2 regions of the Desulfomicrobium norvegicum genome follow, and region 1 is predicted to be linked to the other one. Evidence: riboswitches for the same ligand, from Rfam matches in the RefSeq annotation. Region 1 holds a riboswitch; the other holds the start of a gene.

Region 1 (4,753 bases):
TACAAGTGGATCTATTCGTTCCACATGATTCTCTTTTTTGTCCTTTCAGGGTGGGTTAAGGGCGCGCGGCCAAGTGTTCCGCCCATTCGGAAATTCGTGCAAACGACCTTGGCCGGGAGGATCGCGCCTTACCTTTTTTTCAGCATCACGCTGGCGGCCTTGTCGCTGGTGTTCTCGGGCTGGTTCCCCATGCTCGATCTCTCCGGCGTGCTTGGTTACTTCAAGGCCGCCGTGTCCACGGCCCTGGGCTTCCCCCTCTTCAACATCCCACTGTGGTTCGTGGCTTGTCTGGTCAGCGTGGAGTGCCTGCATCGCCTTTTACAGCCGTATCTGGATTCTCCCTCGCGGATCATGGCGGTTGCCCTTGTCTGTTATGTCGGCGGTTTCGCCCTCAATGAGCAGTATTTCTTTTTCGGCCAGAACTTGAGCTTCTGGCTCATGCATGAAGTCCCCGTGGTGTATGCGTTCTATCTCGTGGGTGTGCTGCTTGGCAGGAGTGGACTTCCGGGTCGCGTTTCGGTGGGTGCGGCAGCGGCGATTTTCGTGGTGGCGCTGGCTGCGGTTCATTTCACCTATGACCTCAACCAAGGCCCGTTCAGGTACCTGCAGGCCGTGATCATCCTGCTTTCGGGGCATGGGCATTTCCTGTGGTTTCCTTTCACCGCCTTGGCCGGAACCGCCATGATCATGGCGTTGGGGCGTGTGCTGCACAACGTCTCCCTGCTCGCTTTTTTTGGGCGCAATGCCATCATATTGCTCGGTTTGAACGGGGTGTTCTATCATTTTGTCAATCCTCCCGTTGCCGCGTGGAGCGTTGCCAATCTTCCTCCGGATGGCTGGAGCGTATTTCTAGTGAGTGTCCTGGTGACGCTCGTGAGCTTTGGACTCAGCCTTCCGATCATTCACGCACTCAACCATGCCTTGCCTCAGCTGGTGGGCAAGCCTCGTACGGCGGGTCGTTTCTTTGGCCCTCTGATCAGGGAGTAGAGGCTCGTGCTCTTGCGTGGCAGGACGGGGAACGGCCATGGGCAGGACAGCGAGGATGGACTGCGGCGCACGCTGCTGACCCTCAACGTCTTCGCGGCGCTGAAGATGACCCTTTTCCCCATGGCCATCATCACCTTGTTCTGGAAGGACGAGATCGGCCTGACCCTGACCGAGATCCTGACTCTTCAGGTGTTTTTCTCGCTGGCCAGCGTGATCATGGAATATCCGTCCGGATACGTCAGCGACCGCCTGGGCTATCGGTGGGCGCTGATCACGGCCTGCGTTTTCGGCATTGTCGGGTGGGGCTGGTATCTGGTCGCGGCGACCTTCTGGGGAGTGCTTGTCGCCGAGTTGCTGCTGGGCGTCTCCTACGCCTTCATCAGCGGATCGGATACGGCGCTGCTTTTCGAGACCTTGCGCGCCAAGGACCGGGTGGACCTCTACACCCGCTGCGACGGGCGCATGGTCGGATGGGCCCAAGGGGGAGAGGCCGCGGGCGCGCTCTTTGCCGGACTCATGTACGCGCACTGGCCGCTGTTGCCCTTCGTCGCCCAGATCGGGATCTGGACCCTGGCCCTGGGTTTGTGCCTGACCTTGAAAGAGCCCAAGGCGGAAAGCGGCGGGCCGGTGGTATCGCATCTGGCCGAAGCTTTGGGCGTTTGCAGATTCGCCTTTCGGGAAAGCTCGGCCATCCGGGCGACCATCATGAACGGCATGCTTCTGGGGCTGGCTTCCTTCTACATGGTTTGGCTCATTCAGCCCTATATGCAGGAATGCCTGGTTCCCGTGACATGGTTCGGTCCGGCCTGGGCCGGGGCCAATCTGGTTGTGGCCCTGGCTGCCGCAAACAGCCATCGGGTCGAGGGCAAGCTGGGCGCGGGCGGCATGCAGACGCTCTTTTTCGTGCTGATCGTCGTGGCGTATCTTGGACTTGGAACCGTCACGGCCGTGGGAGGTTTTTTGTTCTATTATCTGCTTACGGCCATGCGAGGGCTGCAAGGGCCGCTCATGCGCTCGCGGTTGCAGGCCTTGAGCAGCCGGGCGAACAGGGCCAGCATTCTGTCGTTGCACAGCCTGGCCTTCCGAACGGGGTTCGTGGCCACCGGCCCGCTGGTAGGTTTGCTTGCCGACAGCTTCGGTCTGTCAACGACCTTCCTTGTACTGGCCGTATTTTTTTCGCTGGCTCTTCCCGTGGCAGGACTGAATTTTTTACGCCATAACCGCTCGCATTCATTGACCTGAATTCTTCTTCCACACGGTAAAGACGCCCCTGTGGAAAAGGTTTTGGTTGATCCCGATGTCTCGATGTCCTAATACTCGACCTGTTCTGCGAAACTACTTCAGGAGCAAGGGAACCCGGTGCGAGTCCGGGGCGGTCCCGCCACTGTAATCCCGATTTCGCGCGTTAAAGGCTGATCCCGCAAAGGGAGACGCCGCGTGCGGGGGCAAGCCAGAAAACCTGCCTGAAGCAATTCTCTTAACCCTCTGCACGCGGATGCAGGGCGTTGAGTTGTTCAGAAAAACGTCATCACAACTTCGAGCGAACATGACTGACACGATTCCTTCATGGGAACGCGTGCGCGGCATGGTGCCGGTGAGTCTTTGCGACTGGCCGGGCAAAATCACGTGCGTGCTTTTTGCCGGCGGCTGCAATTTGCGCTGCCCGACCTGCCACAACGCATCCCTGGCCTGGAAATGGGCCTTGTTGCCGAGTCTCGACCGGGACATTGTCCTGTCTGACCTGCGCCGCCGCAAGCGCTGGCTGGACGGGATCACCCTGTCCGGTGGAGAGCCGACCTGCCTGGCGGATCTGGACGGGCTGCTTGAGGATCTTTCCTCGACCGGCCTGCCGGTCAAGCTTGATTCCAACGGCTCCGCCCCGGATGTCCTGGAGCGCGTGCTAGCGGCGGGGCTTGTCCAGGCCGTGGCCGTTGACGTCAAGGGACCCTGGTCGATGTATCCGGAGCTGACCGGGCAGGCTCTGGCGACCGATACGGCCCGCGACGCGCTGGAAGAGGTTTTTGGCCTGGCCCGCGCGTATCCCGGACGCGTCTATTTTCGCTGTACCAAGGTCCCGAGCCTGACCCCCGAAGATCTGGAGACGACCCGGGCCCAGATGCCGCAAGGCCTGTCCTTGCATTTTCAGGAATTTGTGCCGCCTCGAAGCGATGATGATTTTTCCTGATTCTCAATTCGACCGAACTTTATTGGAGTATTCATGCCTCAGCAGATTGTGAAACGTGATGGCCGTGTTGAATCCTGGTCCGTGGACCGGATAGCCCAGGCAATTTTGAAATCCCTCAACGCCAGCGGCATCAAGGATCCCATCCTGGCCAAGCGTCTGGCCGGAAAGGTCGAGTCCAAACTCGAAGCCGAGGTCATGCCCGAGCAGGAGCTGGTTCAGGACACCGTCGAGCAGGTGCTCATGGAGTCCAGGCTTTATCAGGTCGCAAGGCGCTACATCGTGTACCGCGAAAAGCGTCGCACGATCCGCAGCCAGACCGAAACCTTCCTGGACGTGACCGAGACCATCGACAGCTATCTGGACAAGTCTGACTGGCGTGTCAGCGAGAACGCCAACATGGCTCATTCCTTTCAGGGCCTGATGCTGCATCTGTCCGGCTCCGTTCAGGCCCGCTATTCCCTTGAGAAATATCCCGAGGAAGTCCGGCAGGCCCATGAGCACGGCTATTTTCACATCCATGATCTTTCTTTTGGCCTGGCCGGGTATTGCGCCGGTTGGTCCCTGCGCGACCTCTTGCTTGAGGGGTTCAATCTCGAAGGGCGCTGCTCGTCCGGCCCGCCCAAGCATTTTGACGCGGCCCTTGGACAGATGGTCAATTTTCTGGGCACGCTGCAGAACGAATGGGCCGGTGCGCAGGCCTTCAACAACGTGGACACCTATCTGGCCCCGCTCGTCCGCCATGACAATCTGACCTACGAAGAGGTCAAGCAGGCCATGCAGAAGTTCGTGTTCAACCTGAATACGACCTCGCGCTGGGGCGGGCAGAGCCCGTTCACCAACCTGACCTTCGACCTGGCCCCGCCCACGCACATTGCCTCGGAGGCCGTCATCATCGGCGGCAAGCTTCAGGACAGCACCTACGGCGAATACGCGGCCGAGATGGAGATGATCAATCGGGCCTTCCTTGAAGTCATGTTGGTCGGCGATTATCACGGGCGGATTTTTTCCTTCCCCATTCCAACCTACAACATCACCCCGGACTTTCCCTGGGAGACGGAGGTTGGCGAGCTGCTCCTCAAGCTCACGGCCAAGTACGGCGTCCCGTATTTTCAGAACTTCATCAACTCCGACCTGAAGCCCGAGGACGTCCGTTCCATGTGCTGCCGTCTGCAGATGGACCTGCGCGAGCTGCGCAAGCGCACCGGCGGCCTTTTTGGCGCGGGGGATCTGACGGGATCCATCGGTGTCGTAACGCTCAATCTGCCCAAGCTGGCCTATCTGGCCCAGGGCGAGGAAGACTTTCTGGACCTGGTGGGCGAATATGCCTCCCTGGCCAAGGATTCCCTTGAGTTCAAGCGCAAGATGGTCACCGACAACATGGACAAGGGCATGTTCCCCTTTTCCAGCCGCTATCTCAAAAACGGCTTCCGCAGTCATTTCAGCACCATCGGCATTCTGGGTGGGCACGAAGCCTGCCTGAATCTGCTCGGCAAGGGCATCGATACCGAGGCCGGGACGCGACTCATGGTCCGGACCCTTGAACATCTGCGAGAGATCACGGTGCGCTTTCAGGAGGAGACG
Region 2 (4,753 bases), on a different contig from region 1:
GGGCGCGGATGAGGGTCGTCTTGCCGCTGCCGTTGGGACCGAGAATGCCCGTGAACTCGCCTTCCCCGACGTTAAGGGAGATGCCGCGAAGCACGGGTTGACCCTTGTAGCCTGCGCTCAGGTTCCGGATTTCGATCATCGGTGCGCTCACGGCCTGCGTCCCCTGGCCATGATCAGGCAGAAGAAGGGGCCGCCAAACAGGGCGGTGACCACGCCCACGGGTAATTCCGCTCCGTGGGAAAGGATGGTGCGGGCCAGGACGTCGGACCAGAGCAGCAGGATACCCCCGCCCAGGGCCGAAAAAAGAAGCAGGGGTCTGGAGTCCGGTCCGATGAGCATGCGCACCAGATGGGGCACCACCAGGCCGACGAAGCCGATGATGCCGGAGACGCTGACTGCCGCGGCGGTCAGCATTCCGGCGCCGATGAGCAGGCCGATGCGCGCCCGGCCCACGGGTACGCCGACCTGCGCCGCCTGCTCGGACCCGAGGCCCAGGATGTCGAGTTCCCGGGCCAGAAAAAGGACCAGGGCGGAGCCTGCGATCATGTACGGCAGCATGAGCCCCACGTGCTCGAATCCCCGCCCCTGAAAGCTGCCCATGATCCAGAACACGATGGCCGCCACCGATTCCTCGTTCAAGGACTTGATGAGGGCGATGGCCGCGCCGAGGAAGGTGGAGACGACGATTCCGCCCAGGACAAGGCTCTCGCGGGAGAAGTCTCCGGCTAGCCTGCTCATGGCCAGGACCAGGCTCATGGCCGCGAACGCTCCGCCGAGCGCGGCCAGCGGGAGGGTCGAAAGTCCAGCCACGGTCCAGCCCATGCCGAGAGCCAGGGCCGCGCCGCAGGCCGCGCCGCTGGATATCCCCAGGGTGAACGGGTCGGCCAGCGGGTTGCGCAGCAGGCCTTGAAAAACGCCGCCGGATACGGCCAGGGCCGCGCCGGTCAGGAACGAAAGCAGGATGCGACCCAGCCGGATGTCGCGTACGATGACCAGGTCCTGACTCTCGATTTGGCCATGGAGCATGGTCGCGAGGGCGTTATGGATGGCCTCGGCGGGCAGGGGGTAGGACCCGAAAAAAAGGGCCGCATAGATGGAAAGGGGCACGGCTGCCGCCATGGCCAGCCATGCCCTTGTGTGTCGCCTGTCGTTCATGGGGTCAGGGCAGGCGCTCCAGAGCCGCCTGCAGATGATTCAGCCAGATGTCGACGAAAGCCGGGACCTGTGCCGTTCCGCGCAGGACCGGAATGCAGGTCAGGCCGTCGGCGCCGAGCACGGATTTCCAGGAATCCTCCTCGTCTCCGGCCATGTCGTTCAGCGCATGGTCCCCGGCCACGGCCATGAAGGGCGCAAGATACACCCTTGAGATCTTGCGGTCTTTCAGAACCTGCCGCACGTCGTCCAGGGACGGCGTGCCTTCGACGGTGCCGACCAGGACCAGCGGGTCGTGCCGGTTCAGGGAATACTGCAGTCCGGAGTAATAGATGTTCGCGGGGTGGTGGGTGCCGTGGCCCAGCAGTACGACGGCTTCACCTGTTTTGCGTTCTGCCGGGAGACTGGCCATGATGGCCGAGGCGCAGGCTTCGACGTCGGCGGGTTCGGCCAGCAGAGGCAGGCCCAGGACCACGCTCTCCATGCCCTTGGGCAGGCCGGAAAAGGCCTGCACCGTGCGTTGCAGGCCGTGGAATTCCTCGCCCGGGATGGTGTGCAGGGACTGCACGGCCACATGCGTGAAGCCGTCGTCCATCATCCGCGCCAGGGCCATGGCCGGAGAATCGAAGTCCTGTCCCTGGGCGGCAAGTTTTTCGCGCACGATGCGCGAGGAATAGGCCCAGCGGATTTCAATGCCGGGAAAACGCAGCCTTGCTTTCTCCCCGATGTGATCCAGAGCGCCGCGCGCTTCGGGCACGGTGGTGCCGAAGGCTACCAGCAGGATTCCCTTTTTGGGCGGCCTATCCTTGTGTCCGGCCAGAACCGGGCCGTGCAGGGCGAGCAGAAAAAAGAACAGAAGAAGTCCGCAAACATGCGAGGCTTTGAACATGAGACCTCCAGGTTTGGCGGGGGCAGTGAGAAGAGAGAAGGACTGACGTCCAAGGGCGCGGCCCGCAAAAAACCCCCGTTGCAGGCAGCACGAACTGTGGTTGGACCTCGGACAGGTCTTCCGGCTCGTTTCACCAATCCTCGTCCTTCCCAGGAATGACCCCAGTGGACAGCGTGGAGGATGGCTTTTGAAACTTACGGCGGCGGGTCCGCTCCCGATTTGCACGGGATTCCCTTTTACACCCTAAGGTATCCGAAGTGGAAAAGACGCTAGTCGTGGCCCCGTGGGCTGTCAAGAAATCCTCCGTGGCGCACGCTTGACAGAATCAGGCTTGAGGAATACTTGGTCACAAAATGACTTCTGGTCACTTTATGACCGTTGTCCAACAAGGAATTCTCGTGGCCAGAAAGCAGCAGGAAAAATCACTCCAGACCCAGCGCGAACTACTCGATTCGGCGGAAAAACTTTTCGCCGCCAAGGGCTTTGTCGCTACCACTGTGGCCGAGATCACCTCGGACGCAGGCTATGCCAAGGGCAATTTCTATCGGCACTGGCAAAGCAAGGACGAGATCATGCTGGCCATCATCGCCATCAAGATGCAGTCCTACCGCGCCATGCGCGACGCCGCGTTGCAGGATGCTCACAGTCTTAAAGAGGTCATGGACCGCATCCTCGATTTTCTGGAGACCATGATCGACGACCGCAACTGGAGTTCGGTCTTTCTCGAATTCACCATCCATGCCTCCCGCAACGAGGACCTGCGCGCCCAGCTCAACCAGTCCCTGTATCGTCTCTCCAACGAGATTTTCGACGACATCGTCGCGCCGTATGTGCGCAGCGGTTATCCGGCGCGCAAGATCGGCGCCCTGAACACGGCCCTGTTCGAGGGTTTTCTGATCCATTCCTTGCTCGGGACGGGGACCATCGACCGCAAGGATTTTCGCCGGGCAGCCATGAAACTCGCTCTGGCCAACGCCCTGGATACCCAGGAATAATCAGGCTCGCGCATGGTGCGCGGTCTTACTTTTCACACGGAGGATTATTGTCATGAGGCTGTTCTTACGAGTCGCGACCCTGGCTTTCGTCGTTCTGGGATTTTCGGCGCAGGCCATGGCTGCGGGACCGGTCAAGCTGTCCTACAGCAATTTCTTTCCGCCGACCCACATCCAGTCGATTCTGGCAGAGGAGTGGTGCCGCGAGGTCGAGACCCGCTCAAACGGTCAGGTCGTCATCGACTACTATCCGGCGGGAACCCTGACCAAGCCCAAGGATTGCTATGACGGCGTGGTGCAGCGCATCTCGGACATCGGTCTCTCCGCGCTCGGGTACACCAAGGGACGTTTCCCGGTGCTGTCCGGAGTCGATCTGCCCATGGGCTACACGACCGGCGTGCAGGCCACGACACTGGCCAACGCCGTGTACGAGCAGTTCAAGCCCAAGGAATTCGATGACGTGCATGTCCTTTATTTCCATGCGCATGGACCTGGCAAACTGCACACCGCAGGCAAGCCCGTGACCTCCATGGAAGAACTGAAGGGCATGAAGATCCGCGCCACCGGCAACAGCGCAAGCGTCATCTCCGCCCTGGGCGGCAACCCGGTGGCCATGTCCATGCCCGATTCCTACCAGTCCATCCAGAAGGGCGTCGTCAACGGTGGAATCTATCCCGTCGAGACCAACAAGGGCTGGAAGATGGGCGAGGTAGTCGACTATTTGACGGACACCACCGCCGTGGCCTACACGACCACTTTTTTCGTGGTCATCAACAAGGATGTCTGGGCTTCACTCTCCCCCGAGGTGCAGAAAGCGATGACCGAGGTCAGCCGGGACTGGATTCCACGGCACGGAAAAGCCTGGGATGACAGCGACAAGGAAGGCCTGGAGTTTTTCCTGGCCCAGCAGGGCAACGCCGTGGTCACCCTGGATCCGGCCGAGGCCGAGCGCTGGACCAAGGCCATGGAGCCCATCTTCGGTGAATACGAGGCCGAGTGCGCCAAGGTCGGAGCGGACGGCAAGGCCGTGCTTGATTTCATGCGCGCCAATTTGAAATAGTCTTCAAAATACCTGAGTGTTGCAGGGGCACGAGCCGCAAGGTTCCTGCCCCTGTGTCATGTAGTCTGGAGAAAGCTTGTGGAGATCGTTGAAAAAATTCTGGCACGCATCGGAAGCGTGATGCGCATCGGCGGATGCCTGTGTCTCTTGGGCATGGCGCTACTGACCGTGGCCGACATTACAGGCAGGTTGAATCGCAGCCCCATTTTCGGCTCCGAGGAGATCGTCACCTTTCTGGCCGTTCTGGCGTTGGGGCTCTCTCTGCCTTACGCGCATTCACACCGTTCGCACATCGGGGTGGAGGTCTTCGTGCAGCTCATGTCCACCAAGGTGCGCCGTCGGCTCAAGCTATTCCGCGAAACCCTGTCCGTCGTCTTTTTCGCCACGGTTACGGTCATGATGTGGGCGTATGCCCGGGACAAACATCTTTCCGGTGAGGTTTCCATGAATCTGGGTTTGCCCGAATACCTCTTCCTGTACGCGCTTGGCGCATGCTTCGCCGTGGCCACTCTGACCATGTTCGTCGACCTTCTTCAATTTGTGCTGCAATGGAGAAAATCATGAGCCCGGCCGGAATCGGATTTTTGGGCATAGCGATCATGCTCCTGCTTTTCGCCACGCGCATGCCCGTGGCCTTTGTCATGGGCGTGGTCGGATTTG

Evidence for each region. Region 1 has a riboswitch for cobalamin ahead of BMZ24_RS14100 (anaerobic ribonucleoside-triphosphate reductase activating protein). Riboswitches for the same ligand answer to the same signal wherever they lie in the genome.
Region 2: linked by a shared signal. The riboswitch ahead of BMZ24_RS16650 (sirohydrochlorin cobaltochelatase) and the one ahead of BMZ24_RS14100 (anaerobic ribonucleoside-triphosphate reductase activating protein) in region 1 are both predicted to bind cobalamin.

Annotation. Positions count from the first base shown of each region.
Region 1 covers NZ_FOTO01000010.1:101,687-106,439, forward strand. The annotation lists gene BMZ24_RS14090 (acyltransferase family protein) at 1-987, shown strand, start outside; gene BMZ24_RS14095 (MFS transporter) at 994-2,229, shown strand; cobalamin riboswitch at 2,313-2,468, shown strand; gene BMZ24_RS14100 (anaerobic ribonucleoside-triphosphate reductase activating protein) at 2,534-3,172, shown strand; gene BMZ24_RS14105 (ribonucleoside triphosphate reductase) at 3,206-4,753, shown strand, end outside.
Region 2 covers NZ_FOTO01000014.1:92,348-97,100, reverse strand. The annotation lists gene BMZ24_RS16660 (ABC transporter ATP-binding protein) at 1-151, opposite strand, end outside; gene BMZ24_RS16655 (FecCD family ABC transporter permease) at 148-1,155, opposite strand; gene BMZ24_RS16650 (sirohydrochlorin cobaltochelatase) at 1,160-2,041, opposite strand; cobalamin riboswitch at 2,135-2,312, opposite strand; gene BMZ24_RS16645 (TetR/AcrR family transcriptional regulator) at 2,440-3,036, shown strand; gene BMZ24_RS16640 (TRAP transporter substrate-binding protein) at 3,089-4,093, shown strand; gene BMZ24_RS16635 (TRAP transporter small permease) at 4,172-4,657, shown strand; gene BMZ24_RS16630 (TRAP transporter large permease) at 4,654-4,753, shown strand, end outside.